Regions from separate parts of the [Rhizobium] kunmingense genome, predicted to be linked through region 1. Evidence: riboswitches for the same ligand, from Rfam matches in the RefSeq annotation. Region 1 holds a riboswitch; each other region holds the start of a gene.
What was found. Region 1 has a riboswitch for cobalamin ahead of AC0JZ4_RS01475 (aromatic ring-hydroxylating oxygenase subunit alpha). Riboswitches for the same ligand answer to the same signal wherever they lie in the genome.
Positions count from the first base shown of each region.

Region 1 (7,277 bases):
CTGGCGATCTCGTCGGCGGCAAGCCCGCCGGGGCGCAGCAGCAGTATCGTGCCGGTTTCGGGATCGACGCGGATGATCGTCGATTCGACACCCACCGGCGAAGCGCCGCCGTCGATGATCAGCTCCAGCTTCCCGCCGAGATCATCCATCACATGGCGTGCGCTGGTCGGGCTGATCTTGCCGGATGTATTGGCGCTCGGTGCCGCAAGCGGCCGGTCATAGGCGCGGATGAGGTCGCTGGCGAAACCGGCCGGGCAGCGCAGGCCGACCGTTTCCAGTCCCGCCGTCGCCAGCGGATGGATCGCGCTGCCGGGTTTCAAGGGCAGGATGATGGTCAGCGGTCCGGGCCAGAAGGCCTCCGCCAGCTTGCGCGACAGGGGATCGAACACCGCATAGCGCTCCGCCATGGCGATATCGCAGACGTGGCAGATCAGCGGGTTGAAGCGCGGCCGGCCCTTTGTCTCGTAGATCGTCGAGATCGCTTCCGCCCGCGTCGCGTCGGCAGCAAGCCCGTAGACGGTCTCGGTCGGAATGGCGACGGGAAGGTCAAGGCCGAGCACGCGGGTGCCTTCGCGGATCGCGCGTTCAGGTTCTGCTTTTATGTCGATGATTGCGGCTGTCATGTGCCGTCAATACAGCCTCGGGGCCGCGGCTTCAAAGCCTTTTGATGATTTCGCGTACGGTCGCATCCGGCGCGCCGAGCATCAGCACGTTGCGCATCGCCTCGCGCGGGTCGCTGGTCTGGAACAACAGCCCGTTCTGCCGGAAACTGCGGTCGATCTTCGCCCCTTGGCCGGCCTCGCCCTCGATCGCCACGGCGAAATACATGCGTGAACCGCGCGGATTGATCCGGGCAAAGAAGTCGTCCTCCTCGCCGATCTCGGAGAAGAAGTTGGCGATGTAGAAGGACCACGTCACCAGCGCTTCGGGAGAAAAGAACGTCCGCGCCGCCGTCACATGGCAATAGCCCAGATGCGGGCTGCCATCGAGCGTGCGGTGAAAGATGAGCTTCGGCAGGCTGATCGAGCGATGGAAGGTGTTGAGCCGCATATGCGTCGTCTCACCGGCGGTCTCTAGCTTGCGCCCGGTCTTCTCCGCCACCTCGTCATGGCTGAGATATCGGCGCTCGTCCGGTATCCAGATCGGCCGCGCGCGGGAAATCTTGCCGGTGCGCAGGAATTCCGAATGGGCGGTCGCGTTGCGCTGTGGCGCGGTAAACGGCCGCTGTCCATTGACCTCGTAATAGCGGATCTGTCCTGGCATTGTCCTGACTCTTCCGTTCTCGATCGCGGCGGATCGTATTAGTAACATCTTAACAGTGTCTTTCCGCCGCACAGCTTGCCGATCCGGCACGAAACAGGCCCCGTCGCCAATACAGTCGCCGATGTCGCAATGTCGCCTATGCGACAGGCGGCAGTCACGTTTAAATGCGATCAAGCTCATGGTGCCGCCTCGCTAGGGGAGGCGGAGAATTGGGAAGCCGGCGGGTCGATTGAGACCTTACCGGCGCTGCCCCCGCAACGGTGGCGGAGTTGAAGGCATGGCACGGGGGAAACCCCGAACCACTGGGACAGAGCCGAACGGCCGCTCGGGAAGGTGCCATGTCAGTCCTTTAGGGATAGCTCCGAAGCCCGGAAACCAGCCTGAGCCGGAGTGATGACCGATCGCGGTGGGCGTTCGGGACAGGAATTGGCGGAATGTGTAACCGTCGGCTTGTCCATGCCCCGTCGCTTGCCTGGAGTGCGAGGAAGCATATGGACATTCATAGTCAGGTTCTGCGGCAGCTTAAGAACCGCCGCGAAGGTTTCAGCCTTGAACAGCCGTTCTATATCGATCCGGATTACTACAAGCTCGACATGGAGATGATCTGGTATCGCGACTGGCTGTTCGTCGGCCATGACTGCGAGCTGGAAAAGGGCGGCATGTATTTCACCCTTCAGGTGGGTGATTACCCGGTCCTCGTCATCCGCACCCGCGAAGGCGATATCCGCGCCTTCCACAACACCTGCCGCCATCGCGGCCACCGCGTCTGCACCAAGGATACGGGTTCGGCGACGCGCCTTGTCTGTCCCTATCACCAGTGGACCTACCAGCATGACGGCTCGCTGATGTCGGCCCGCCATATGGGCGACAATTTCGACAAGAAGCAGTTCGGCCTGAAACCCCTCCACTGCCAGGTCGTCGCGGGCTACATCTTCATCTGTCTGGCGCAGGAAGCCCCGGACTTCGCGCCCGTGCGTGCCACGATCGAGCCCTACATGGCGCCGCACCGCATTTCCGAAACCAAGGTCGCCGCCAAGAATACGATCATCGAGAAGGGCAACTGGAAACTCGTCTGGGAAAACAACCGCGAGTGCTACCACTGCGCCGGCAATCACCCGGAACTCTGCCGCACCTACCCGGAAGCGCCGACCGCGACCGGCGTGCAGGGCGCCGGCGACGATCCGTTCATCTCCGAACACTGGAGCCGTTGCGAGGCCGCCGGCCTGCCGAGCACCTTCAACATGTCGCGTGATGGCCAGTTCCGCGTTGCCCGCATGCCGCTCGTCGAGGATGCCGAGAGCTATACGATGAACGGCCGCCCGGCGGTTGCCCGCTCGCTGTCGGAAGACGTGACGATCTCCCACATCGGCACGATGCTGATGTTCCACTATCCGACCACCTGGAACCACATGCTGGTCGACCATGCGATCTCCTTCCGCGTCATCCCGATCGGGCCGGAAGAAACCGCGGTAACCACCACCTGGCTGGTCAACAAGGAAGCGGTCGAAGGCGTCGATTACAATGTCGACGAACTCACCCATGTGTGGAACATGACCAACGACCAGGACCGCCAGATCGTCGAGGAAAATGCCTTCGGCATCCGCTCGCCGGCCTACGAGCCGGGTCCCTATTCGGAAGCCCATGAGGGCGGCGTCATGCAGTTCGTCGAATGGTACGCCAACTTCATGATCGACCGGCTGAAGGGCAAGGACGCGACGCTCTCGGCTGTCGCCTGACCGGTAAAAGTTCCATTGGAACAAAATCGGGGTGTTTCGCATTGTAGATCGCCAATCTACAGATGAGGAAACATCCCCGATGACCGCATTCCGCATGCGCCTTGCCACTGCGCTGACGGCGGCTGCCGTTCTGGCCACGAGTTTCATGCCCGCCGCCGCCATGCCGGCGGTTCAGGTCATGCCGGTTCCGGTTGCCTCTGCCGCCAATGCTGCGCAGGTAACGGAAGTCCAGTATCGCGACCGTGACCGCCGCAGCTATCGCCAGGATCGCCGCTACTATCGCCAGGGCTATCACAACGGCCATCGCGGCTATCGCGAGCGCCGCCGCGGCTATCGCTATCACAACGGTTACTGGTTCCCGCTTGCAGCCTTTGCGACCGGCGCGATCATCGGCGGTGCGATCGCCAACCAGCCGCGTGCCTCGGGCGGCAGCCACGTCCAGTGGTGCGCCAACCGCTACCGCACCTACCGCGCTTCCGACAACACCTATATTCCGAGCGCCGGCATTCGCCGCACCTGCGTTTCGCCTTACAGGTAAGCAACCGGCAGGTGATTGAATTGACGGGCGTAACGGAGGCGTGAACGCCACCGAAGCGCCCGTTAATCTGCGGTTCAGCGAGAAATTTCTAAGGCTGCTGCGAAATAGATTTCTGGAATGCGGAATACAGGAACGTTTGCAACGTTCTCTGCTCGTGTCTCAACAAGGGAATGGAGAGTTAAGAGATGACTCTGTTCAAGAAGATCGCAGTCGCCGCCGTGTCGGCCATCGTGCTTGCAGGCTCGCTGGGGTCCGCCCAGGCGCTGCCTTTGCCGGCAGTCCCGAGCGCCCCGGTGGCGTCTGACGTGACCAATGTCCAGTATTATCGCGACTACGGTCCTCCGCGTCGCTGGCGTGGCGACGGCCCGCGTCGTGGCTGGTATGGCGGCCATCGCGGTTACCGCGAGTCCCGTCGTGGCTATCGCCGCCACAATGACGGCTACTGGTACCCGCTGGCAGCCTTCGGCGCCGGCGCGCTGATCGGCGGTGCCATCGCCTCGCAGCCGCGCTATGTGCAGCCCGCACCGGCCCCGGTCTATCGCAGCAGCGGTGGCCTCAATCCGCGCCACTACGACTGGTGTGCCGGCCGCTATCGTTCCTACGACAGCTATTCCAACACCTTCCAGCCGTATAACGGCCCGCGCCAGACCTGCTACTCGCCCTTCTATTGATTAGGGCAGGCAAGGCCACGGCATGACATTCGAACCCGCGCTCCGCGAAATCACCGGAGCGCGGGTTTTTCGTTGCGGCTAAAGGATACCCACCCGCCGCAGCAGCCACCAGGCGGCGGCGACGGACAGCACGATCGCGCCGAAGGCGAAGGCGGTGCCGTGCAGGCCTTCGGCAAACGGCAGCGACGAGGTGTTCATGCCGAAAAAGCCCGTCACCAGCGAAGGCGGCAGCAGGAAGGCGGTCATCAGCGACAGGATGTAGAGGTGGCGGTTGGTTTCCGACGAAAGCTTGGAATCGATTTCCTCGTGCAGGAGCCGCGCCCGCTCCTGCAGCGCATAGACGTCGTGGTCCACCGCCTCCAGCCGGCCGATCAGGCGTGCCGCCGCATCGTCGAAGCCGGGCGGCATGTCGTCCTCGTCGGCCGCCATCGCGCGGCGCATCAGGGTCAAAACGGTGCGCAGGTGCCGATGCAGCCGCACGATGGTGCGCCGGACCGGCGCCAGCCTGCGCCGCTCGTCTTTCGGCGCGTTGTCGTAGACGAAATCCTCGATCAGGTTCAGTTCGTCGGTCAGCTCCATGACGAGCGAGATCATCGTCCGCTGGAACTCCGCCACCAAAGTCTCGAACACGTCGATCGGCCGGTGATAGCGTGCCGCGTTCTTCTCGACTGCTGACTTCAGCCGGTCTATCGAGCGCAGCGGCTGCAGTCGCGTGGTGATGATGATCCTGTCGGAGACGAAGAAATGCAGCCAGCCGATATCGCGGGTATCGCTGTCGAACTCCTTCTGGAAATCGATCATCGTGCCATAGACCAGCCCTTCGTCGAGAATGACCGCGGCATGGGTGTCGCGTGTCGTCAGCGCCGCAAGTGCGGGCTGCGTCAGCCCCGGCAGGCTTTCCAGAAACGCCGGCACGCGGCTGTCGGCAAGGTTCAGGTGCAGCCACAGAAAGCCGTCGGAAACGGTCAGCTCGTTGACCGTCGCCTCCAGCGGCAGCCGCACGCAGGAACGTGTCGGCGCATCGAAGCGATAGGCCCAGACGAGGCCGGGAATGGCGGGCGTCATCAGCGGCGGCGTGTCCATCGGCTTTCTCCAGCGGTCCGTGCCTGTCTTACGCCGAACTCACGAAGGAATCTTTAGCGCCGTGAGGGCGTGGCGCTCCGATTATTTCACTTTCCCCTCATACGCGTCTGGATCATGATGAAACAACCTGCCGATTGACAATCGCATTGACGTTTACGTAAAACGTCAATTGTTGCCGAAAAAGGCAAGGCTGCACTTTTGATGAGGAGGATCATATGTACAGCGCCCCGGTGGAGGAGATCTCCTTCACGCTGAACCATGTCGCAGGTTTGAGTGCCGCCCTGGAGGAGGGCCGCTTCGGCGACCTGAGCCCCGACCTTGTCGAGGCCATCCTTGCCGAGGCCGGCCGTTTCGCCACCGGCGAGATAGCCCCGCGCGGCGATGCCGGGGACCGCGAGGGCGCGACCTTTTCCGAAGGTGAGGTGAAGACGCCGGAAGGCTGGCCGGATCTCTACCGCTTCTGGCGCGAGGGCGGCTGGAACGGCCTGACCGCGCCGGAAGCCTATGGCGGCCAGAACCTGCCGCATATGCTCAACGTCGCGGCGCTGGAAATGTGGAATTCCGCCTCCATGGCCTTCGCGCTCGCCCCGACGCTGACGATGGGTGCCGTCGAAGCGCTGGTCGCCCATGGCTCGCAGCCGCTGAAGGATGTCTTTCTGGAAAAGATGGTGTCGGGCGAGTGGACCGGCACGATGAACCTGACCGAACCCCATGCCGGTTCGGATCTCGGCGTGCTGAAGACCCGCGCCGAACGCCGCGACGACGGCACCTACCGCATATTCGGTCAGAAGATCTTCATCACCTGGGGCGAGCATGATGCCGCCGACAACATCATCCATCTGGTTCTCGCCCGCCTGACCGACGCACCCGCCGGCACGCGCGGCATCTCGCTCTTTCTCGTGCCGAAATTCCTCGTCGAAGCGGACGGTTCGCTCGGCGAGCACAATGACGTGCTTTGTCACTCGATCGAGCACAAGCTGGGCATCCACGGCTCGCCCACCTGCACGATGATCTTCGGCGACGGCCGCTACGGCGAGGAAATGGGCGCGGTCGGCTATCTCGTCGGCGAGGAGAACAAAGGCCTGGCCTGCATGTTCACGATGATGAACAATGCTCGCCTGGCCGTCGGCATCCAGGGCGTGGCGGTCGCCGAAGCCGCCACCCAGAAGGCGCTGGCCTTCGCCAAGGAACGCACCCAGGGCAAGGCGCCCGGCGCCCCCGGTGACGGCATGAACCCGATCGTCGAGCACCCCGATGTCGCGCAGATGCTTCTGACCATGAAGGCGCTGACGCAGGGCGCACGCGCCATCTGCTATGCCTGTGCCCACGCCACCGACATGTCGCATCATAGCCGAGGTGATGAGGCCCGCCATTGGGCCGAGCGTGCCGCGCTGCTCACCCCGATCGCAAAGTCCTTCTCCACCGATATCGGCGTCGATGTCGCCTCGCTCGGCATCCAGGTCCATGGCGGCATGGGCTTCATCGAGGAAACCGGTGCCGCCCGCTATCTGCGCGATGCCCGCATCGCGCCGATCTACGAGGGCACCAACGGCATCCAGGCGATCGATCTCGTCACCCGTAAGCTGCCGCTCTCCGGCGGCGATCAGGTCCGCAGCCTGTTGTCGGAACTGAAACAGGTGGCCGACCAAGTATCCGCCCGTGATGCCGCCGTCTTCGGCGAAACCGCTGGCCGCCTGCGTGCAGCGATCGCGGCGCTCGAAACGGCAACCAACTGGCTCATCGAAGCGCAGGCGCAGGGCCGCCTTGCCGAAGCGTTGGCGGGAGCTACATCCTACCAGCGCCTGTTCGGCCTCGTGCTGACCGGCGTCCATCTGGCCAAGGGCGGTCTCGTGGCGCTCGACAATGGCGAGGGCGACAAGCGCGCCGCGCTCTGCCGTTTCATGGCGGAAAACCTGCTTGCCGAAACCTCGGCACTGAAAGACCGCGTCATTGCCGGTGCGACGAGCCTTGCGGCCGCCCGCGCCA
Region 1 covers NZ_CDRNXG010000001.1:262,531-269,807, reverse strand. Annotated here, with positions in the region: gene AC0JZ4_RS01485 (L-threonylcarbamoyladenylate synthase) at 1-623, opposite strand, end outside; gene AC0JZ4_RS01480 (DUF6656 family protein) at 655-1,263, opposite strand; cobalamin riboswitch at 1,425-1,661, shown strand; gene AC0JZ4_RS01475 (aromatic ring-hydroxylating oxygenase subunit alpha) at 1,755-2,999, shown strand; gene AC0JZ4_RS01470 (BA14K family protein) at 3,079-3,537, shown strand; gene AC0JZ4_RS01465 (BA14K family protein) at 3,723-4,208, shown strand; gene AC0JZ4_RS01460 (transporter) at 4,287-5,291, opposite strand; gene AC0JZ4_RS01455 (acyl-CoA dehydrogenase) at 5,507-7,277, shown strand, end outside.

Region 2 (7,277 bases), 3.4 Mb from region 1:
TCTGCATGCGTCGTCCTACATCAGGAATTGGATATGAAGCCGGCCGTGATGGGCCGAGGTCGAGACATGCGCCTCGACGGCGAACACGTCGGCAATCAGCCTCTCGGTGAGGATTTCGGCCGGTGTGCCGCAGGCAACCAGCTTTCCTTCCGCAAGAACCGCAATCCGGTCACAGAAACGGGCGGCGAGATTGAGGTCGTGGATCGCCACGACGGTCGTGACAGAAAGCCCCTCGACCAGCCGCAGGATGTCGATCTGGTGGTGGATGTCGAGATGGTTGGTTGGCTCGTCGAGGATGAGCACGGAGGGCGACTGCGCCAATGCGCGGGCCAGCTGCACCCGCTGCCGTTCGCCGCCCGACAGCGTATGCCAGAACTGCTCGCGGCGATCATCGAGCCCGACGCGGACAAGCGCCTCCTCCACGATCCTGTCATCCTCGCCGGTCCAGGGGGAAAGCGCCGAACGGTGCGGCGTGCGGCCGAGCTTGACGACGTCCAGAACTGTGACATTGGCCTCCGTCATCGAATGCTGTTCGACCACCGCCACCCGGCGGGCAAGCTCACGGCGACCGAAAGCGCCGATTGCCCTCGCATCCAGCGTGATCTCTCCATTTGCCGGTGCACGCAGCCCGGCAAGCAGGCGGATCAGCGAGGACTTGCCGGAACCGTTCGGGCCGATCAGCCCGAGCGTCTGGCCGGGCTCGACATCGATCGTCACGCCATCGACGATGACCTTGCGGCCGGCAAGCCAGCGCACGGCCGTCGCGGCGAGTTTGGGATGGTCGCTCATGCGGCCCTCCGTGCGCGATAGAGGATGACAGAGAAGAACGGCACGCCGACAAGCGCCGTGACCACGCCGATGGGCAGCACCTGTGGGGCGATAATGATCCGCGAGACGATGTCTGCGACCACCATGAACAGCGCGCCGACGAGCGCACAGGCCGGCAGCAACCGCATATGGCCGGGACCGACGATGAAGCGGGCCGCATGCGGAATGACGAGGCCGACAAAGCCGATCGCGCCGACCATGCTGACCATGGTCGCAGTCATCAGCGCGGTGACGAGCAACAGCACGACGCGCACGCGGCCCACGGCGATCCCGAGCGAACGGGCGGCGTCCTCGCCGAAGGTGAAGGCGTCGAGTGCGCGCGAGTGCCAGATGCAGATGATGAGCCCGACGGCGACGACGGAAGAGGCGAGTGCCACCTCCGGCCAGCGCACGCCGGCAAAGCTGCCGAGCAGCCAGAACATCACGCTGCGCGCCTGTTCGGCATTGGCGGAGGTGGAGACGATATACGAGGTGAGTGCATTGAAGAGTTGCGAGGCCGCCACGCCGGCCAGAATGGTGCGATCCGCCGTCTGCCGGCCGCTTGCCAGCATGACGACGAAGGCGAAGGCTAAAAGCGCGCCGCCGAAGGCACCGACAGAAAGCGAGATCGCCCCGCCACCGAAGCCGAGCAGCATGACCGAGACGGCCCCGGTGGAAGCGCCGGCCGAGATGCCGAGAACGTAAGGCTCGGCCAGCGGGTTGCGCAGCAGCGATTGCAGGATCGCACCCGACAGCGCCAGCCCCGCGCCGCAGAAGGCGGCGACGAGCGAGCGCGACAGGCGGTAATCCCAGATCACTGCCTCCTGGATGCGCGGCACCGCGATATCCGTCAGGCCGAGCCGGTTGGTGACGGCGGCAATCGTCGTCTCCATCGGGATCGTCATTTCGCCGATCGCCACACCGGCGGTGATCGCGATGAACAGGGCGACAATGACGATGAGCACGCCGGCAATGCCGGCGAGCCACGGTTTGATGCGTGATGGGGTCACTTCAGCAATCCGAACCTGCCAAGAGCATCCGCGACGATTTCAAGCCCGTTGATGGTGCGGATCGTCGGGTTCATCGCCTGCGCATCCATCTCCACGATACGACCGTTTTCGACCGCATCGAGCTTGCTTGCGACCGGATCTGTGGAAAGGAACTGTTTCTTGGCGGCAGGATCGTCTGCCGTCTGGTTGCGGCGGTCCATCGTGCCGATGACGATGACGCTCGGGTTGTCTGCCGCGATCGCCTCCCAGCCGATGAGCGGCCATTCCTGTTCGGATGTGACGATGTTCTTTGCGCCCAGCACTTCGGTGATGTAGCCCGAGGCGCCGTTCTTGCCGGCCATCCAGGCGTCGCCGGCAAGTTCCGGCGAGGAGAACCAGTAGACGAGGCTGACATCCTTCGCCTTGTCGGCCACACGGGCGCGCACCGAGGCCTCGCGACCTTTCAGTTCGGCGATCAGCGCTTCACCACGGTCGGCGACGTCGAAGATACGCGAGAGTTCATCGATCTCCTGATAGAGCAGGTCCATGGAAAACATCTGTTTGCGCGCGCCATCCGAGACGGCATTGTCGGTCACGGTGCAGTCGGTCGGCGAGACGTAGCTCGGCACGCCGAGATCGGCAAACTGCTGGCGCGTTCCCACACGGCCCTGCGGCCCGACCGAGGTCAAGAACTGTGCGGCGATGAAATCCGGCTCGCGGGCGACGACGGCCTCGAAATTCGGCGTGTTGGCGGCGATGCGGTGCACCTTGGCGTTATCCGCCGCAAGCGCTGGCAGAACCGGAGACACCCAGATGGCGCTGCCGGCCATGCGATCGGCAAGGCCGAGCATCAGCAGGATCTCGGTGCTGTTCTGGCCGAGGCCAACGGCCTTTTGTGGAGGCTTTTCGATGACGATGTCCGCGCCGCAGTTTTCCAGCGTCAGCGGATAGCCGGCCGGGGCGGCGAAGGCTGCGGAGGAAAGGGCGGTGAAGGGGAGCGCGATAAGGGCGGCGATCAGGCCGGATTTCATGGTCTGTCCTTTCGGAAGGGCATGGACATGCGAAAGAAGCGTCACGCCCACCGTGAGGCAGGCGCGACATAAGGGGCTTGTTCAGTTCGCAAGTCCGAAGGACTGGATGCCCTTTGCCAGGATCTCGATGCCTTCGATCGTGCGGATCGTCGGGTTCATCGACTGTGCGTCCATCATCACGAAATGCCTGTTCTTCACCGCGTCGAGTTCGCTGACTACCGGATCGGTTTCGAGGAAGGACACCTTCACCGCCGGGTCGTCGGCGGCATAGCGGCGGCGGTCCATGGTGGCGATGACGATCACGGCAGGGTTGGCCTCGGCAATCGTTTCCCAGCTGACCAGCGGCCATTCCTCTTCGGTTGTCACGACATTCTGTGCGCCGAGCGTCTTGAGGATATAGGCCGGCGCGCTGTTCTTGCCGGCGATGAAGGCGTCTCCCTTGGTTTCTTTGCTGGAGAACCAGAAGACCACCGGCAGGTTCTTCGCTTCCGCGCCCTTGATCGAGGCGACGGCTGCGGCTTCGCGGGTCTTCAGATCGGCGATCAGCTTGGCCCCGCGGTCCTGCACATCGAAGATCTGCGCCAGCTCACCGATCTGGCGATAGATCAGGTCCATCGTAAACAGCTCCTTGCGCACCCCGTCGCCACCATCGGTGTTGGTCTTGGCAACGCAATCGGCCGGCGAGATGTAGGTGTTGACGCCGATATCGGAAAACTGCTCGCGCTTGGCGACCGAACCCATCGGGCCGACATGCCATTCGAACTCGGCGGCGACCAGATCCGGCTCCAGCCCGACGATGGATTCGAAGCTCGGGTCGTTATCGGCAAGCCGTTTGATTTTGGCGTTGACCTCGGCATATTCCGGCAGAACCGGACCGACCCAGACGGCGGTGCCGGAGACTTTGTCGGCGAGGCCGAGCGAATAGAGCACTTCCGTCATGCCTTGGCCGATGGAAACCATCTTGGCCGGAGCCTTGTCGAAAGTGATCTGCTGGCCGCAATTCTCAAGTGTCAGCGGATAGCTGGTCGAGGCGGCGAAGGCTGTTGCGGGAAGTGCCGATGCGGAAATCGCAAAGAGTGCGGCGATAAGGCCGAGTTTCATGTCCTGTCCTTTCAAGGGAAATGGCTTTGCCGGGATGAAAGGCAGGACGATGCAAGGCCGCGTTTGCGGTCCACATCAGGATGGCGGGCGACAGTGTCGCTTGCGTCATATCATTCTCCCGCCGGAACACCTCGTCCGGTATTGGTTTTAGCCTCGCTGCGGCAGGTCTCCTGACTCGCGGCTCGAACGCTGCCCGTCGCCTTCCCGGTTCGAGAACCAGTGGCTGTGACGAAAAGCTCGCCGCTTACAGTTGCGAGGGCAGTCGCGGGATCGGTTTTGATAAACCTCACCGCGTTCCCTTTTCATCTGCGAATGCAGAACCGTAGCGCAGCCTTGATAGGAGACAGGCCAAAGCTTGTCTAGTGATTTGGGCTTGTCCGTTGACTTGCGCACGACCGGCCCGCCGCCCCGCCGGACGTCATGTCTTCTCTACAAGGCTTGACGGCAGTCGCTGCTTGTGATTTCGTAATAGTATAACGTAACAAATGACGCAATGGGCTTTTGCAAATGAAAGACAAACTTCCCGTCACCGTGCTCTCCGGCTTTCTAGGCGCCGGCAAGACGACCATGCTCAATCACATCCTGTCGAACCGCGAGGGCATGCGGGTGGCGCTGATCGTCAACGACATGAGCGAGGTCAATATCGATGCCGCACTGGTGCGCGATGGCGGCGCCAACCTGTCGCGCACGCAGGAACAGCTGGTCGAAATGACCAATGGCTGCATCTGTTGCACGCTGCGCGACGATCTTCTGCAGGAGGTGAGGGCGCTCGCCGAACAGGGGCGGTTCGATTATCTGCTGATCGAATCGACCGGCATTGCCGAGCCGCTGCCGGTGGCCGCCACATTCGATTTCCGCGACGAGAATGGTCTGAGCCTGTCGGACGTTGCGCGGCTGGATACGATGGTCACCGTTGTCGATGCCGCCAATCTGTTGAAGGATTACGGCTCCGGCGACTTCCTCGCCGATCGCGGCGAGACGGCGGGCGAGGGCGACAACCGCACCATCGTCGACCTCCTTGTCGAGCAGATCGAGTTTGCCGATGTCGTCGTCCTCAACAAGATCGGCACCGCGACCCCTGACGACCGCGACGCCGCGCGAAAGATCATCGTGGCGCTCAATCCCGATGCAAAATTAATCGAGACGGATTTCGGCAAGGTGGAATTGAAGGACGTGCTGGGCACCGGCCGCTTCGATTTCGACAAGGCAGAGCAGCACCCGTTGTGGTTCAAGGAACTGCATGGTTTCAAGGACCATGTGCCGGAGACGGAGGAATATGGCATCCGCTCCTTCGTCTACCGCGCCCGCCAGCCTTTCGAGCCCGAAAAATTCCAGCGCTTCATCGATCGCTCGTGGCCGGGCGTCGTGCGGGCCAAGGGCTTCTTCTGGCTGGCGACGCGGCCGCATTTCGTCGGCGAGATCAGCCAGGCGGGGGCGCTGGTGCGCACCGGCCGCACCGGCATGTGGTGGTCGGCCGTGCCGAAGGAGCGTTGGCCCGACAGCCCGGAGTTCTACAGGATGATGCAGCCCTATCTCGATCCCGTCTGGGGCGACCGGCGGCAGGAAATCGTCTTCATCGGCACCGATACTATGGATCAAGCGCGGGTCACGGCAGAGCTGGATGCGTGCCTGATCGAGGCGGATGGGTTTACGCCGGAAAACTGGGCGAACCTGCCGGATCCCTTCGCAGTATGGGAACGGCAGGCATCATGACCCGGTGACAGGGGCGGACGCGTTTAAAGCGCGTTCGCCAGCGCCACGAATTCTGCAACGGAAAGCGTTTCCGCACGGCGCTGCGGCTCGATGCCGACCTTGGCGAGCAGCGCCTCGCCGCCCACCGGCTTCAGGCTCTGGCGCAGCATCTTGCGGCGCTGGCCGAAAGCCGCCTGGGTAATGCGCTCCAGCTTGTTGACGTCGCAGGGCAAAGGATTTGCCTTCGGCGTCAGATGCACCACCGTGGAGTTAACCTTGGGCGGCGGTGAAAATGCCTGCGGCGGCACGTCGAACACCATATGCGCATCGGTGCGCCAGCCGCAGATGACGCCCAGCCGGCCATAGTGATCGTCTTCCTCGTCGGCGACGATGCGCAGGCCGACTTCCTTCTGGAACATCAGTGTCAGGCTTTCCCAGAAAGGCGGCCACTGTCCGTCTTCCGGCAGAAGCCAGTTCAGCAGCAGTTGCGTGCCGACATTATAGGGCAGGTTGGCGATGATCTTCACCGGCCCGCCATCGGCCTTCTCGGCGGCGAGAGCCTTGAAATCTGTCTTCAGCGCATCGCCTTCGATGACTTCCAGCCTGCCCGGATAGAAATCCGAGACTTCCGCCAGAACCGGCAGCGTACGGGGATCGCGCTCGACGGCAATCACCTTCTTCGCGCCGAGTGCGAGGATGGAGCGTGTCAGGCCGCCGGGGCCGGGGCCGACCTCGAACACGGTGACGCCATCGAGAGAACCGGCCGAGCGGGCGATCTTCTGCGTCAGGTTCAGGTCGAAGAGAAAGTTCTGTCCGAGCGATTTCTTCGCATCGAGGCCGTGGCGCTGGATGACGTCGCGCAGTGGCGGAAGTCCGTCGAGTGTCGCCATCAGCTGGCCATGCCCTTGCTTTTGCCGGCCAGATCGCCGGCGAGTTTCAGTGCTTCTACAAGGCTTGTTTCGCGAGCGATGCCCTGTCCGGCAATGCCGAAGGCGGTGCCGTGATCCGGTGATGTGCGGATGAAGGGCAGGCCGAGCGTCACGTTGACGGACGTGTCGAAGCCGAGCGCCTTGGCCGGGATCAGCGCCTGATCGTGATACATGCAGACCGCCACGTCATAGCGGGCACGCGCCTCGTCATGGAACATCGTGTCGGCAGGCAGCGGCCCGAACACATGCAGGCCCTCCGTGCGCAGCTTGACCAGCGCCGGGTGAATGATGGTCTGGTCCTCGCGGCCGATCGCGCCATCCTCGCCCGCATGCGGGTTGAGCCCGGCGACGGCAAGGCGTGGTTTCTCGATGCCGAAGCGCGTTTTCAGATCATGCGCGGCGATGCGGCAGGTCTCGAGGATCAGGTCCTCGGTCAGCGCCGTGGGCACGTCCTTGATCGGGATATGGATGGTGACCGGGATGGCGCGCAGCTTCGGTCCGGCCAGCATCATCACCGGTAGTACAGGCTTGCCCGTCGCCTTCTCGGCGAGATGCGCAAGAAACTCCGTGTGGCCGGGAAACTCGAAGCCGGCTTCGTAGAGAACCGACTTGGCGATCGGATTGGTCACGACCGCCGAGACGTGTCCGGCAAGGCAGAGATCGACGGCGGTTGCGATCGCCGCGATCGTCGCCCGCGCGGTCGCCACATGGGGCTCACCGACGGCGAC
Region 2 covers NZ_CDRNXG010000001.1:3,640,658-3,647,934, reverse strand. Annotated here, with positions in the region: gene AC0JZ4_RS17645 (class I SAM-dependent methyltransferase) at 1-7, opposite strand, end outside; gene AC0JZ4_RS17640 (ABC transporter ATP-binding protein) at 16-789, opposite strand; gene AC0JZ4_RS17635 (FecCD family ABC transporter permease) at 786-1,802, opposite strand; gene AC0JZ4_RS17630 (ABC transporter substrate-binding protein) at 1,814-2,827, opposite strand; gene AC0JZ4_RS17625 (ABC transporter substrate-binding protein) at 2,909-3,928, opposite strand; cobalamin riboswitch at 4,072-4,268, opposite strand; gene zigA (zinc metallochaperone GTPase ZigA) at 4,436-5,641, shown strand; gene rsmA (16S rRNA (adenine(1518)-N(6)/adenine(1519)-N(6))-dimethyltransferase RsmA) at 5,665-6,510, opposite strand; gene pdxA (4-hydroxythreonine-4-phosphate dehydrogenase PdxA) at 6,510-7,277, opposite strand, start outside.
Region 2: linked by a shared signal. The riboswitch ahead of AC0JZ4_RS17625 (ABC transporter substrate-binding protein) and the one ahead of AC0JZ4_RS01475 (aromatic ring-hydroxylating oxygenase subunit alpha) in region 1 are both predicted to bind cobalamin.

Region 3 (7,277 bases), on a different contig from region 1:
CTTCCACGCATAGATCTGCGCCCGGTTGATGTCGCGGGTCGTGGCGGTGTCGCGGAAGAACAGCGTCAGTGACAGGCCCTGGTCGACATGCTGGGTGGCCGCCGCATAGGTGTCGATGATCTTCTCGGGCCCGATCTCGTAGGCATCCTGATAGTAATCGAGATTGTCGTTGGTCAGATAGGCCGCCGGGTAATAGACCCTGCCGATCTTGCCCTCCTTGCGGATCTCGATCTTGGAGACGATCGGATGGATCGAGGAGGTCGAGTGGTTGATATAGGAGATCGACCCGGTCGGCGGCACGGCCTGCAGGTTCTGGTTATAGAGCCCGCCCTCCATCACGGCGGCCTTCAATTCCTGCCAGTCCTCCTGTGTCGGGATATGAATGCTCGCCTGTTCGAAAAGTTCGGCGACGCGTTCCGTAGCCGGCTTCCATTCCTGTCCGGTGTATTTATCGAAATACTCACCGGAGGCGTATTTCGAGTTCTCGAAACCTTTGAAACTCTGGCCACGCTCGACCGCCAGCCGGTTCGACGCCCGGATGGCGTGATAGGTCACCGTGTAGAAATACATGTTGGTGAAATCGACGCCTTCTTCGGAGCCGTAGAAGATCCGTTCACGGGCGAGATAGCCATGCAGGTTCATCTGGCCGAGGCCGATCGCATGACTGTCCGCATTGCCCTTGGCAACCGAAGGCACCGAGGTGATGTCGCTCATGTCGGAGACCGCCGTCAGCGCCCGGATCGCGGTCTCGATCGTTTTGCCGAAATCGGCACTGTCCATCGCTGCCGCGATATTGAGCGAGCCGAGATTGCAGGAAATATCCTTGCCCATATGCTCGTAGGAAAGATCGGCGCCATAAGTGCTGGCATCGCTGACCTGCAGGATTTCGGAGCACAGATTGCTCATGGTGATACGCCCGGCAATCGGGTTGGCACGGTTCACCGTGTCCTCGAACATGATGTAGGGATAGCCGCTTTCGAACTGGATTTCGGCGATCACCTGGAAGAATTCGCGGGCCTTGATCTTCTTCTTTTTGATCCGGCTGTCGGCAACCATCTCCTCGTATTTTTCCGTCACCGAGATCTCGCTGAACGCGACGCCATAGACGCGTTCCACGTCATAGGGCGAGAACAGGTACATATCCTCGTTGTTCTTGGCGAGTTCGAACGTGATGTCGGGCACCACGACGCCGAGCGACAGCGTCTTGATGCGGATCTTTTCATCTGCATTCTCGCGCTTGGTATCGAGGAAGCGCATGATGTCGGGATGGTGGGCGTTGAGGTAGACGGCACCCGCGCCCTGACGCGCACCCAGCTGGTTGGCGTAGGAGAAGGAATCCTCCAGCAGCTTCATCACTGGAATGACACCGGATGACTGGTTCTCGATCTGCTTGATCGGTGCTCCGGCTTCGCGAAGGTTGGTGAGCGACAAGGCGACACCGCCGCCGCGCTTGGAAAGCTGCAGCGCCGAATTGATGCCGCGCGCGATGCTCTCCATATTGTCTTCGATCCGCAGCAGGAAGCAGGACACCAGCTCGCCGCGCTGCTTCTTGCCGGCATTGAGAAAGGTCGGCGTCGCCGGCTGGAAACGGCCGGAAATGATTTCGTCGACCATATCGCGGGCAAGCGCCTCGTTACCGCGCGCCAGCGCCAGCGCCACCATGCAGATACGGTCTTCGTAACGCTCCAGATAGCGTTTTCCGTCAAAGGTCTTCAGCGTGTAGGAGGTGTAATATTTGAACGCGCCGAGGAAGGTGGGGAAACGGAATTTTCTCTCATAGGCATGGTCGAACAGGTCGCGGACGAAATTGAACGCATACTGGTCCAGAACCTCCTGCTCGTAATAGCCTTCCGTCACCAGGTAATCGAGCTTCTCCCTGAGATTGTGGAAGAACACGGTATTCTGGTTCACGTGCTGAAGAAAATACTGCTTCGCCGCCTCGCGGTCCCTGTCGAGCTGGATCCTGCCATTCTCGTCGTAGAGATTGAGCATGGCGTTGAGCGCGTGATAGTCGAGCCCGGCCTCGGCCGCCTTCATCGACGCTTTCGGCTGGGAAGAGGCGGAGGACTTCACGCTCCCATCCCGCATTGTAATAGAGCTTGTCGCGTCCAAAATCGTTCCAATCCGTGTTTGACGTGATCGACATCCTCCGCAGTGCCGAGAAGCTCGAACCGATAGAGTAGCGGCACCGTGCACTTGGCGGAGATAATGTCGCCGGCGCGGCCGAAGGCGGCACCGAAGTTTGTGTTGCCGGCGGCAATCACGCCGCGGATTTGCTTGCGGTTGTCCGCGTCGTTGAGAAAGCGGATCACCTGTTTGGGCACAGCGCCCCTGTTCTCGCCGCCGCCATAGGTCGGGACGATCAGAACAAAGGGGGCGTCGGCTGCGAGCGCATCATCGCTGTCGATCGGGATGCGTAGGGCGCCAAGCCCCAGTTTTTCGACGAAACGGTGGGTGTTTTCCGACTTGGTGGAAAAATAGATCAGGCCACCCATCCCGCTCACGCCATGGCGGGCAACAGGCTGCTGATCATGTCGGGGCGGAACCCCGCCCAATGCTGCTCGCCGGCGACTACGACCGGCACCTGCCGATAGCCGAGGCCCTGCACCAGCTCATAGGCTTCCGCGTCGACGGAAACGTCGACGACGCTGTAGTCGATCCCCTGGCGATCGAGCGCGCGGGTGGTCGCCGTGCACTGAACGCAGGCGGGCTTGCTGTAGACGGTAATCATCATGATGGTCCCTTGTTGATAGGCGCGACAAAGCACTCGGACATCCGCAGATGTCCGGGCAAATAACCTGAGATGAAGGCAGACGCTGACGCTTGCCGGACGCTTAAACGCCCGTCATTCGCGCTGACGTATATGGAAACTCGAACTCATGGACTTCACCCCGAAGTGGCTCATGCGGACTGCCGGGGAAGGCGCACGCACGGAAACATCCCGCACGCTCACGCTACCTTCCGGACACCCCGCCCGTGGACGTTTTCGCTTGAGGCAGGTCTCCTGGCTCGCGGGTCGTCGCATCCGATCCGCCTTCCCAACGCCTTATGCGTCAGTGGACAAATCGACCGGATGCTCGCCGCTTACAGTTGCGGGGGCAGCTTCGGCATTGCTCGGCCTTTCAGGGCCTCACGCACCGTATTCCCGTCTTAGCTTCCGATGCGAATCGGAAGAACCTCGAACACTAGATATAGTAGACGAGACGGAAAATCCGTCAACAACTATGAAGCCTCATCCTCAGGGAAGTTTCGAAATCTGCCGATCGCCACAATGACCGCCCGACAATCATTGCCTCCGCAGGCACTCCACCGGGAAAGCGCATGGAGGCCGCGTGTGGTCAAACGGCCATCGAGTTTTCCCTCTCGCCAGAGACGTGCGTCTTGTCGATCGCGGCAGCAAGGCAGAGACGTGAGAAAAAAGCATTTCCTTTGCGGCTCAGGATGGCGGCCCTTTCTCCGAAAAGGATCAATTGTGGAACATCGTTTCTCGTGGCGACTTTGAGCTTTGGTTAAGTTGCGCGCCAAACAAGGAGCCATTTGATGTTTGTCAAAGCCGTCACCAAAACCGTTTTCGGACTTGCCCTGTCGATCGCGACGCTGGCCGCCACCCAGGCCTCTGCCGATGCGACGCTGGATCGTATCAAGGGCCGCGGCAAGCTCACCGTCGGCGTCATCCTCTCGGGCGCACCGTTCGGCTTCATCGATCCGAAGTCGCAGGAGCAGAAGGGTTACAATGTCGATATCGCCAAGGCGCTGGCAGCCGATCTCGGCGTAGAGCTGGAAACGGTGACGGTGACGCCGCCCAACCGTGTCCAGTTCCTGCAGCAGGGCAAGGTCGATATCCTTATCGCCAACATGCAGTATACCGAAGAGCGCGCCAAGGTTCTCGACTACGTGCCGACACCTTACGACCGCGCCGGCGGTGCTGCCGTAGTGCGCAAGGACAGCGGCCTTAAGGACTGGGCCGACCTCAAGGGTAAGCCGGTCTGCATCTCGCAGGGCTCCAACTACGCGCAGCCGCTGGCGGAAGAATATGGCGCCGTCGTCAAGGGTCTCCCCAGCCAGCCGGAATCGCTGCTGGCGTTGCAGGGCGGCAATTGCGTCGCTGCAGTCCATGTCGGCGCGACCGTCGGCCTGCTGCTGGTAGACCGGGCTGACGAATGGAAGGACTATGCCATCCCCTTCCCGACCGAACTGATCCCGTCCGATAGCGTCATCTGGCTGCGCAAGGGCGAGGCAGACACGCAGACTGCACTTGATGAAGCCGTCAAGAAGCTGCATGCTTCCGGCAAGATGCTTGAGCTGGCCAAGGCCAACCGTTTGCTCAACACCAAGTATCTCGAGGAAGAGAACAAGAAGCTTTCCGCCGCCCAGTAAGCGGAAGCTGCGGTAAAGCCACATGCAGGATATGAACCTTACCAGCCTGTTCGTCGATCTGACGGGCAGGCTGGGCCTCAATTACGAGTTTCTGGCGACGGGCTACGAGGCGCAGATCTGGCGTGACGGGTTCATCACCACGCTCTATCTGGTTGCCGTCACCATTCCCGTCAGCCTGATTTTTGGCCTGATCTTCGCCGGCTGCCTCACCTCGGGCAGGCTGTGGCTTTCTGCACCCGTGCGCGCGTTCGTGGAACTGACCCGCAACACGCCGACGCTGGTGCAGCTGATGTTCAGCTTTCTCGTCCTCAACACCGTCGTCTCCAACCTGTTCGGCGGCGCCCAGAACAACCCGCTTTCGCCGTTCTTCTGGGTTGTGGCGGTCGTCGGCCTGCATATCGCCGCCCTCCATGCGGAAGCCATCCGCGCCGGCATCGAATCCGTGCCGGCCTCGATGATCGAGGCCGCGCGCGGCATGGGCTTCAGCCAGTTCGAAATCCTGCGTTACGTACAGATCCCGCTCGCCTTCCGGGCCTCTCTGCCGGCGATCGTCAACGGGCTGATCAACCTCGTCAAATCCACCACCGTCGGCAATGCCATCGCGGTCAGCGAAATCACCTATGCCTCGATCATGGTCTGGACGCAGCGCGACAATGTCGTGGAGCTGATGATCGTGCTTCTCGCCTTCTTCAGCCTGATTAATTTCGTCGTGGCCCGCATCGGCCAATGGGTGGAGCGCAGGCTCGCCATTTCGGGGTACGGGCTATGAGCATGACAGCGATACAGACACCCAGAAAAAGCAGCCTCGTACTGCGCTATGTCGGCTTCGTGGCCCTGCCGCTGCTGGTCGTCGTCTGGTCGTTGATCGACCTGTCGCTCGGCCGCGAACTGGTGGAGTGGATCCCCTATCTCGCCTCCGGCTTTTCGATGAACATCCTCATCGCCGTCTGCGCCATCACGCTCGGCACCACGGCCGGCGTGCTTTTGGGCCTGATGCAGCTCGCCCCCTACTGGTTCGTCCGCTGGCCGGCCGCAACCTATGTGCAGATCTTCCGCAATGCCCCGGCACTGGTGCTGATCTTCGCCACCACCTACATTTTCCCGTTCGAGATCGTCGTGTTCGGCAACTACCTGCCGTTTCCCGATTGGGTCAAGGCGGTGATCGGCCTTGCCATCCTCTCCAGCGCCTATATCGCCGAAATCACCCGTGGCGCCGTTCTGTCCATTCCCACGACACAGTGGGAAGCCACCAAGGGGCTGGGTTGTTCGCGCATCCAGGCACTCCGTTACGTCATCCTGCCGCAATGCGTGCGACGCTCGCTGCCGCCCTGGATGAATGTCGCCTCGTCGATGGCCATGGGCACCTCGCTTGCTTCGCTGGTCGGCGTGCATGAACTCATGCATGCGGCGACCGATGCCAGCACCGCCGTGCGCCGGCTCGATTTCACCATCATCGCCTATGTCGTGGTGATGGCCGCCTTTTTTACGCTTTGCTACCCGATTTCCCGCCTGACACGCCGCCTCGAACAGCGCTTCAATGCGGGCTGAAGGAATTTGATCATGACTACATCCGCCGACACCGCGATCGTGAAGCTGGAAGACGTTCATCTGTCCTTCGGCCAGACGCAGGTGCTGAAGGGCATCGACCTGACCATCAACAAGGGCGATGCGGTTTCGATCATCGGTCCGTCCGGATCGGGCAAGTCGACGCTCCTGCGCTGCATCAATGCGCTGGTGACGCCGCAGCGCGGCAGGATCACCGTTGCCGGCACGCGCGTGGACGAGCTGACGAAGGAAAGCGAACGGATCGAGTTGCGCAAGCGCGTCGGCATCGTCTTCCAGCAATACAATCTCTTCCCGCATCTGACCGTGCTCGAAAACATCGTGCTGGCGCCCACCCGCATTCTCGGCGCCGACAAAACCGCCACCGTAAAGCTTGCCCGCGAACTGCTGGAAAAAGTGCGGCTGTCGGAAAAGGCCGATGCCTATCCGGGCCAGCTGTCCGGCGGTCAGCAGCAGCGCGTGGCGATTGCGCGTGCGCTTGCCATGAAACCGGAACTCGTCCTGTTCGACGAAGTCACCTCGGCGCTCGACCCGGAAACCGTGGGCGAGGTTCTGTGGGTGATCCGCGACCTCATCCGCGACGGCATGACCAGCATTCTCGTCACCCATGAAATGCGTTTCGCCGAAGAGATCAGCGATACGGTCGTCTTCACCGAAAACGGCCTGATCGTCGATCACGGCTCGCCGCAGCAGATCTTTCACCATTCCGACAATCCGCGCATCCGCCAGTTCGTCGGCGGCCTGTCGGGCGGGCGCGGTTCGGTACGCGACGGCGAGGGAATTTGAGCATGGCCAACGCTCCGCTGACCAGCGCCTTTGCCGCAGCCATCGTCAATTCCGATCCCACCCTTGATCGCGCGGCCATGGATGCAGCCCGCACGGCGATCATCGATTTTCTCGCCTGCACGATTGCCGGTGCTGCCGACCGCACGACCGGCGTTCTTGCGAAGGCCGTCGGCGGGGATCTGCCGGGGAATGCGATCCTCGTCGGCAGCAATGGCAAGGCCGACCCGCTGGCCGCAGCCGTCGTCAACGCCTATGCCGGCCATGTGCTGGATTATGACGATGTTCATTCAAGCGTCCGCGGCCATCCGACAACGGTCATCGTTCCGGCACTGCTTGCGCTTGCTGCCGAGCGCCGGTTTTCCGCCGAAGCCCTTGTTGCTTCCTATGTGGTCGGACTGGAAGCGATGGCGCGGCTTGGCCTCTCGCTCGGCTCAAGACATTACGAGAATGGTTTTCACGCCACCGCGACACTCGGCCCGATCGGTGTTGCCGCCGCCATCTGCCACCTGAGCCAGGCCTCGGTGCATGAAACCGCGGTCGCGCTCGGCCTT
Region 3 covers NZ_CDRNXG010000002.1:1,247,953-1,255,229, reverse strand. Annotated here, with positions in the region: gene nrdE (class 1b ribonucleoside-diphosphate reductase subunit alpha) at 1-2,037, opposite strand, end outside; gene nrdI (class Ib ribonucleoside-diphosphate reductase assembly flavoprotein NrdI) at 2,070-2,495, opposite strand; gene nrdH (glutaredoxin-like protein NrdH) at 2,501-2,734, opposite strand; cobalamin riboswitch at 2,978-3,196, opposite strand; gene AC0JZ4_RS24145 (transporter substrate-binding domain-containing protein) at 3,541-4,377, shown strand; gene AC0JZ4_RS24140 (amino acid ABC transporter permease) at 4,400-5,146, shown strand; gene AC0JZ4_RS24135 (amino acid ABC transporter permease) at 5,143-5,925, shown strand; gene AC0JZ4_RS24130 (amino acid ABC transporter ATP-binding protein) at 5,938-6,726, shown strand; gene AC0JZ4_RS24125 (MmgE/PrpD family protein) at 6,729-7,277, shown strand, end outside.
Region 3: linked by a shared signal. The riboswitch ahead of nrdH (glutaredoxin-like protein NrdH) and the one ahead of AC0JZ4_RS01475 (aromatic ring-hydroxylating oxygenase subunit alpha) in region 1 are both predicted to bind cobalamin.

Region 4 (7,277 bases), 980 kb from region 1:
TTCCGCCTCCGATACATCCATGAAGGCCTCGTCCACGACGAGCAGCCCGCTCTTGGTCCGCATGCAGGCTGCAAGAGCAAGCATATCGCCTTTCGATACGATACGACCGGTCGGATTGTTCGGATTGACCACGACGGCAAGATCGGCACGCGCCAGGCGGTTCAGGTCGTCGGTCTCGGTAACGTCGAAACCCGCCATTTTTGCCGCGCGGGCATGCTCCGCATAGGCGGGCGACAGCACCGCCGCGCTCTTGCCTGCGACACGGCCGGCAAAAAGTCCGGCAATAACCGGCAGGAGCATCTGCGTGCCGGGTCCCGCGGCGATATGCGCTGAAGACGGCGCGGAATAGGCCGTCGCCGCAATTCTCTTCAGATCATCGAGCAATGCCGGTTCGGGAAGTCGCGACAAGGCATTGCCGGGGATCGGCGAATGCGGATAGGAATAGGGACTGATTCCGGTCGACAGATCGATCCACGGCTCGGACGCTTGGGGAAACAGCGCACGCGCCCTGGCAAGATTGCCGCCATGCTGAATAATGCCGCTCATTTCAGAGATAGCCACCGCAATGTTCCTTCTCGCATTTCTCGCGCTGATCGTGGAGCGCTTCACCGGCTATCCGAACTGGTTGTTCAGGCGCATCGGCCATCCCGTGACCTGGATCGGCCGGCTGATATCGGAACTCGACCGCCGATGGAACCGGGAAACCGACGATTTCGCCACCCGCAAGAACATGGGCATCAAGGCTTTGCTCGTTCTTCTGGCGGTGGTCATCGTTGTCAGCGCCATCCTTCAGGATATCCTGCTTGCCCTTCCGCTCGGCCCGATCGTGCTGATCCTTGTCGCCGCCAGCCTTCCCGCCCAGAAGAGCCTGGAGCGGCATGTGCGCGATGTGGCGTCCTCGCTCAAGCATCACGGCCTGCCGGCCGGCCGCGCAGCCGTTTCGAGGATCGTCGGACGCGATGTCGACCAGCTCGATGAAGCGGCCGTCTGCCGCGCGGCGATCGAAAGCCTTTCCGAAAACTTTTCCGACGGCATCGTTGCACCGGCCTTCTGGATGGGCATCGGCGGCCTGCCGGCCGGCGCGGCCTACAAGGCGGCCAATACCGCCGACAGCATGATCGGCCATCGCTCGCCGCGCCACGAGGCCTTCGGCTGGGCGGCCGCGCGTTTCGACGACGTGATCAACCTGCCTGCATCCCGGCTGACCGCGGGGCTTTTCGTCGCGTCCGCCTTCTTCGTCCGCGATGCATCGCCGGGCAATGCCATCAGGGCGATCCGCCACGATGCAAGACATCATCGCTCCCCCAATGCCGGCTGGCCGGAAGCTGCGATGGCCGGCGCTCTCGGCGTCGCTCTCGCCGGCCCGCGCAGCTATGCGGGCGAGATGATCGAGGCCCGCTATATGGGCGAAGGCGGACGCACCGAACTGACCTATGACGATATCTATGATGCGCTGAAGATCGCCCGTATCGCCGATATGCTGCTGATCGGACTTTTCGGCGCCCTGGCGCTTCTCATCTGGCAAGTCTGAGCAGCCCGGTCAGATCGAGATGCCGCTCCATATGCGCGGCAAGACGATTAAGAATGGCATCGACATTGGCCTCGTAATCGAGACCCGACGCCCCCCCACCCAGTCGCGTGATCCACGCCGACCGCTGCGCGTCATCGGAAAACAATCCATGGACGTAACTGCCGACAACCCGCCCATCGGCCGAGCAGGCCCCCTCTGACTGCCCAGCGATCGTTGCAAACGGCCGCGCGCAATCGACGCCGGAAGTCCGGCCGATATGCATTTCATAGCCAGCGAAGGATATGCCGTCGAAACTGGTGCCCGAGACGGCTTCGAGCCTCTTGGTGCCGGCAAGCACCGTCTCTACATCGAGCAGGCCAAGTCCTTCGACGGCGCCCGGCTGCCCCTCCGTACCCTCGGGATCTGAAAGCCGCCTGCCGAGCATCTGGTAACCGCCGCAAAGCCCCAGAACGCGACCGCCGCGACGGTGATGCGCAGCAATATCGACATCGAACCCGGCCTCGCGCAGGGCGCAAAGATCCGCAATCGTCGCCTTCGATCCGACCAGCAGCACCAGATCGCAATCGCCGGGAATGACCTCCCCGCGCCGCACCCGGATAAGCTCGACATCCGGTTCGGCTTCCAGCGGATCGAGATCGTCGAAATTGGAAATATGCGGCAGGATCGGTACAGCGATACGGATTTTTGCGCCCGGCTTGCGGGCAAAGCTCTGGTTGAGGCCAAGCGCGTCCTCTGCCGGCAGCAGTGCCGCATCGGCGAAATGCGGCAAAAGGCCGATGGACTGCCAGCCGGTAAATCTGCCGATCATGTCCATGCCCTCGGCAAACAGCGCCGGATCGCCGCGAAACCGATTGACGATAAAGCCACGGATCATCGCTGCATCGTCGGCGTCTATGACGAGCTTCGTGCCGGCAAGACTGGCGATAACGCCGCCTCGATCGATATCGCCGATCAGTACCACGGGCACGTCGGCGGCACGGGCGAAGCCCATGTTTGCGATATCGTTGCTGCGCAGGTTGATTTCCGAGGCACTGCCGGCCCCTTCGACGAGAACGAGATCGGCTCTCTCCCGCAGTATCTCGAAGCTTTGCAGCACCCTCGGCAAAAGCTTCGGTTTCAGATGCTGGTATTCGGACGCCTTGGCATTGCCTTCCACCCGCCCCTGCACGACGACCTGCGAACCGATATCGCTTTGCGGTTTCAGAAGAACCGGGTTCATGTGGACGCTGAGGGGCACGCCGGCGCCGCGCGCCTGCAGCGCCTGCGCGCGGCCGATCTCGCCGCCATCCGCAGTGACCGCGGCATTGTTCGACATGTTCTGCGGCTTGAACGGCAGAACGCTCAGTCCACGCAAACTGAAGGCACGCGCCAGACCTGCAACGATGAGGGACTTGCCCACATCGGAGCCTGTTCCCTGGAACATCAGCGACTTTGCCGGCATCGGTCAGAACTCGATTCCGGCCTGGGCTTTGACGCCCGCCTTGAAGTGATGCTTGACCAGCGACATCTCGGTGACGAGATCGGCCGCCTCGATCAGCGCCGGCTTCGCGTTGCGGCCGGTGACGACGACATGCAGGTCCGGGCGGCGGGCAGACAAGCCGGCGACGACCTTTTCGAGATCGAGATAGTCGTAGCGCAGGGCAATGTTCAGTTCGTCGAGAATGACGAGACCGATCGTCTCGTCCGCCATCAGCTCGAGCGCCTTCTCCCACGCCTTTTCGGCTGCCGCGATATCGCGCTTCAGGTCCTGGGTTTCCCAGGTAAAGCCTTCGCCCATCGTATGCCAGACAACGCGATCGCCGAAGACGGCGAGCGCCGGCTGCTCGCCCGTCGACCATGCGCCTTTGATGAACTGCACGATCCCGACGCGGCGATTGTTGCCGAGCATGCGAAGCGCTAGCCCGAAGGCTGCGGTCGACTTGCCTTTGCCGGGGCCTGTATGGACGATGAGAAGACCCTTTTCGAGGGTCTTCTCGGCGACTTCCGCATCCTGAACCGCCTTGCGGTTCGCCATCTTGGCGCGATGGCGCTCCTCGGCGGTCTGATCGACGTCTTTCACTATGCTGCAAGCTCCCGGTTTGATCCGATGGATGCGGCCTCGCCGCTGCGAAGTTTCTGCCGCAATACGCCGGCCAGCGCGCCGAGAACAGCCCAGAAGACGAGGTTGGTTGCATAGACGGCATTGACGAAGCGGGCATGAAGCTCGATCGGCACGGCCGTCTCGTGCGTAGGCGGCAGCGGTGCACCGATGAGATGCGGGGCCACAAGAAGCACGATCGCCAGCGCCGCAAGAAGCGCCGAACGGCTATAGGCGAGAAGGCCGAGACCAATCGCGGTGCACACCACTGTCGCCGTCCACCAGACCTGGCGCGGCCCGAGTTCCGCCGCCGGCATGCCCGGCAGTTCCGGCGGCAGGCCAAGGCCGGGTGCCAGGCTGACGGTAAGGAAGCCGGCAATGCCGAACATCAGGCCGCCGCGCCATCCGCCAAACCCGCCGAGTGCCTCGGCGACAGCAATGGCAACGAGCGCGAAACCAACCGCAGAAAGAATATTGGCTGCAGCGGTGTAGATAAAGCGCTCCAGGCCATCTGCAGGCGCCCAGGCTTCCGCATCGTGATGATGGTCGGCTTCGGCAGGCGCGGCAGCACCGGCGGCCGGGGCCACGTCATGGGAGTGCCCGGCATCTTCCCCACCGGCAGTCTCAAAGGTTTCGGCCGCAAGAATGAGCGGCACCGTGGAAAAGCTCTGCATCACGGTCATCAGGAGACCGGACAACAGGCCGGCGATCACCGCCGCAAGGACGATGTTACGAAACAGCGACATATGGGAATTCCTCTTTAGTGGCAGGGAAATGCCAGCGAATGGCGCGTATCGTGAGCCGCGTTATGGACGACTTCCAGATGCGAGAAGCCGACAAAGCCGACGATGAAGAGACCGAGAACGGCCGACATGCCGAGAGGAAGGATTTTGGATGCGGAGACGCTGACTGCGCCTGCGGCGGAGCTAACCATGGATTTCGTCTTTCTGCCCTCCACCCGAGGGCTGTTTAAAATGCCGAATGTCCCTGGCAGGTCTCCTGGCTTGCGGATCTGGCGCCCTTGCCCGCCTTCCCGGATCTCTCCAGTGGCGTAACGGCCTGGTGGCCGTGTTGGGCAAAAGCTTTCCGCCTACAGTTGCGGGGGCAGCCGCGGAATTGACGAGCTTCGTCGCACCGCATTCCCTTGGGTAGCTCGTTGAAGCACCAAAGACACGATCACTATAAACAATTCGGTTGTCTCGGCAATCGGCTTTGCGACATTGACAGTTCACCACCGGAAAGCTTACTTGAACGGCATGACGGTCCCTTGCCGGCAACGGTCGGGGCTAAGAGAGAATGCGGTGCGGATGGCAATCATCCAATGCCGCGGCTGCCCCCGCAACTGTGTGCGGCGAGCCATCCTGCCAGAAACGCCACTGGAGACATCCGGGAAGGCAGGCAGATGGTGACGACCCGCGAGCCAGGAGACCTGCCGTTCAAAAATTGCGCTTTTCCGGCGGGGTGCTCCGGGCGAAGCTTTCTTTCCACTGCAGGATGGCTCGTCCGCCTGTTGCGCACCCCGATTGTAGACAGACCGGCGGTATGCGGCCCGATGACGAGTGACGTGCGAAAGAACGATGGCGAAACGGCCGCCGGTGAAGCAGACGTGACGATCTTCGTCTGCACCAATTGTCGTGAGGCGACCGACAGTCAGGCCCGTCCAGGTGTTGGCCTGATCGAGGCGCTGCGCATTGCTGCCGAAGGCAAGCCGCTCGCCATCAAGCCCGTCACCTGTCTCGCCAATTGCGACAAGAGCCCGAGTGCCGCCTTCAACCACCGCTCCGGCTGGTCCTATGTCTTCGGCCACCTGTCCAACGACAATGCCGACGACATCGTCACCGGCGCGATGATGCTGGCTGAGGACGAGCGCGGCTTTCTTCCCCTTCGCGGCCGCCCCTCCTGCCTGCGCGGCAAGGGCATGACGGCCCGCATTCCACCCTTTCATCATCACGAGGACATGCCTTCATGAACGTCAATTCCGGCACCAAGTTCGACAAGGTTCCCTGCACCGTCATCACCGGCTTTCTCGGCGCCGGCAAGACGACGCTGATCCGCAACCTGATCGAAAAACTCGACGGAAAGCGGCTGGCGATCATCGTCAACGAATTCGGCGATGTCGGTATCGACGGCGAAGTGCTGAAGGGCTGCGGCATCGAAAGCTGCCCGGATGACAACATCATCGAGCTGGCCAACGGCTGCATCTGCTGCACGGTTGCCGACGATTTCGTTCCGGCGATCGACCAGATCCTCTCCCGCGAGCCGCGCGTCGATCACATCCTCATCGAAACCTCGGGCCTTGCTCTGCCGAAGCCGCTGGTTCAGGCCTTCCAGTGGCCGGACGTGAAAGCGCGCGTCACCGTTGACGGCGTCATCGCCGTGGTCGACGGCTTGGCGCTGGCCGAGGGCCGTGTCGCCGATGACCACCACGCATTGGAAGCCCAGCGTCAGGCGGATGCTTCCATCGATCACGACGATCCGGTGGAGGAGGTCTTCGAGGACCAGGTTGCCTGCGCCGACATGATCGTGCTGACCAAGACCGACCTTCTGGACCAGGCCTCGCTCGCCGCCGCCAAGGGCCGCATTCAGGCGCATCTGCCGCGTGCGGTAAAGATAGTCCCGGCTGCCAATGGCGCCGTCGATCCGGGCGTGCTGATCGGTCTCGGCCTTGCCGTCGAGGACGACATCGACAACCGCAAGACCCACCACGACGAGGAACACGACCACGATCATGACGATTTCGACAGTTTCGTCATCGATCTGCCCACTGTTTCGGATGCCGAAGCCTTGGCCGACCGCATTTCCGCCACGGCGGAGGCGGAAAACGTGCTGCGCATCAAGGGCTTCATTGATGTCGCGAACAAGCCGATGCGCCTACAGGTTCAGGCGGTAGGATCGCGGGTCAACCACTATTTCGACCGCGCATGGGGTGTTGACGAAACGCGCCGGAGCCGTCTGGTCATCATCGGTGAAAAGGGCTTGGACCGCGCTGCAATCGAGAAGATGCTGGCGGCCTGAAGGCCACCGGACCGGGGCAGGAAGGATGCATATACTCGCCACAACATCGTCGTCACTCGACGACCTGATAGAGCCGGTCGACCTTAACCAGTTGCCGGCCGACGTGGTGGTTTTGTCCTTCTCCGGAAGTGACTTGAACGGGGTTGCAGCAGGATGGGACGATGGAGGAAGTTCCATCGCCCTGACCAACCTTTCGGATCTGCGCCATCCGATGTCCGTCGATCTGTGGGCGGAAAAGACGGCTGCCCATGCGAAAGTCATCCTGCTGCGCATCCTTGGCGGCTACGATCGCTGGTCCTATGGCGTCGAAGAGCTGTCACGACTGGCGAAGCGCCGGAAAATCTCGCTGGCCATGCTGCCGGGCGAATGCAGCATGCGCGACGACCGGCTGGCTGCCGCATCCACGGTTTCCGAAGAAACGCTGGCCGATCTTCTGGCGTGCTTCCGTGAGGGCGGGCCGGCCAATATGCAGCTTCTGGCAAGCAAACTTGGCGCATTGGCAAAAGGCGAAGTGCGCCCTCTGCCCGCAGCAGCGCCTATGCCGAAAGCCGGATTTTACATGCCCGGCGCCGGTATCATCGCGCTTGCGGACCTCAAATCCGTCTTCCCGCCACAGGCGCCCCGGCTGCCCATACTCTTCTATCGCTCCATGCT
Region 4 covers NZ_CDRNXG010000001.1:1,242,275-1,249,551, reverse strand. Annotated here, with positions in the region: gene cobD (threonine-phosphate decarboxylase CobD) at 1-546, opposite strand, end outside; gene cbiB (adenosylcobinamide-phosphate synthase CbiB) at 566-1,531, shown strand; gene AC0JZ4_RS06210 (cobyric acid synthase) at 1,515-2,972, opposite strand; gene cobO (cob(I)yrinic acid a,c-diamide adenosyltransferase) at 2,976-3,590, opposite strand; gene AC0JZ4_RS06200 (CbtA family protein) at 3,590-4,354, opposite strand; gene AC0JZ4_RS06195 (CbtB domain-containing protein) at 4,369-4,542, opposite strand; cobalamin riboswitch at 4,581-4,792, opposite strand; cobalamin riboswitch at 4,852-5,059, shown strand; gene AC0JZ4_RS06190 (DUF1636 family protein) at 5,161-5,577, shown strand; gene cobW (cobalamin biosynthesis protein CobW) at 5,574-6,623, shown strand; gene cobN (cobaltochelatase subunit CobN) at 6,649-7,277, shown strand, end outside.
Region 4: linked by a shared signal. The riboswitch ahead of AC0JZ4_RS06190 (DUF1636 family protein) and the one ahead of AC0JZ4_RS01475 (aromatic ring-hydroxylating oxygenase subunit alpha) in region 1 are both predicted to bind cobalamin.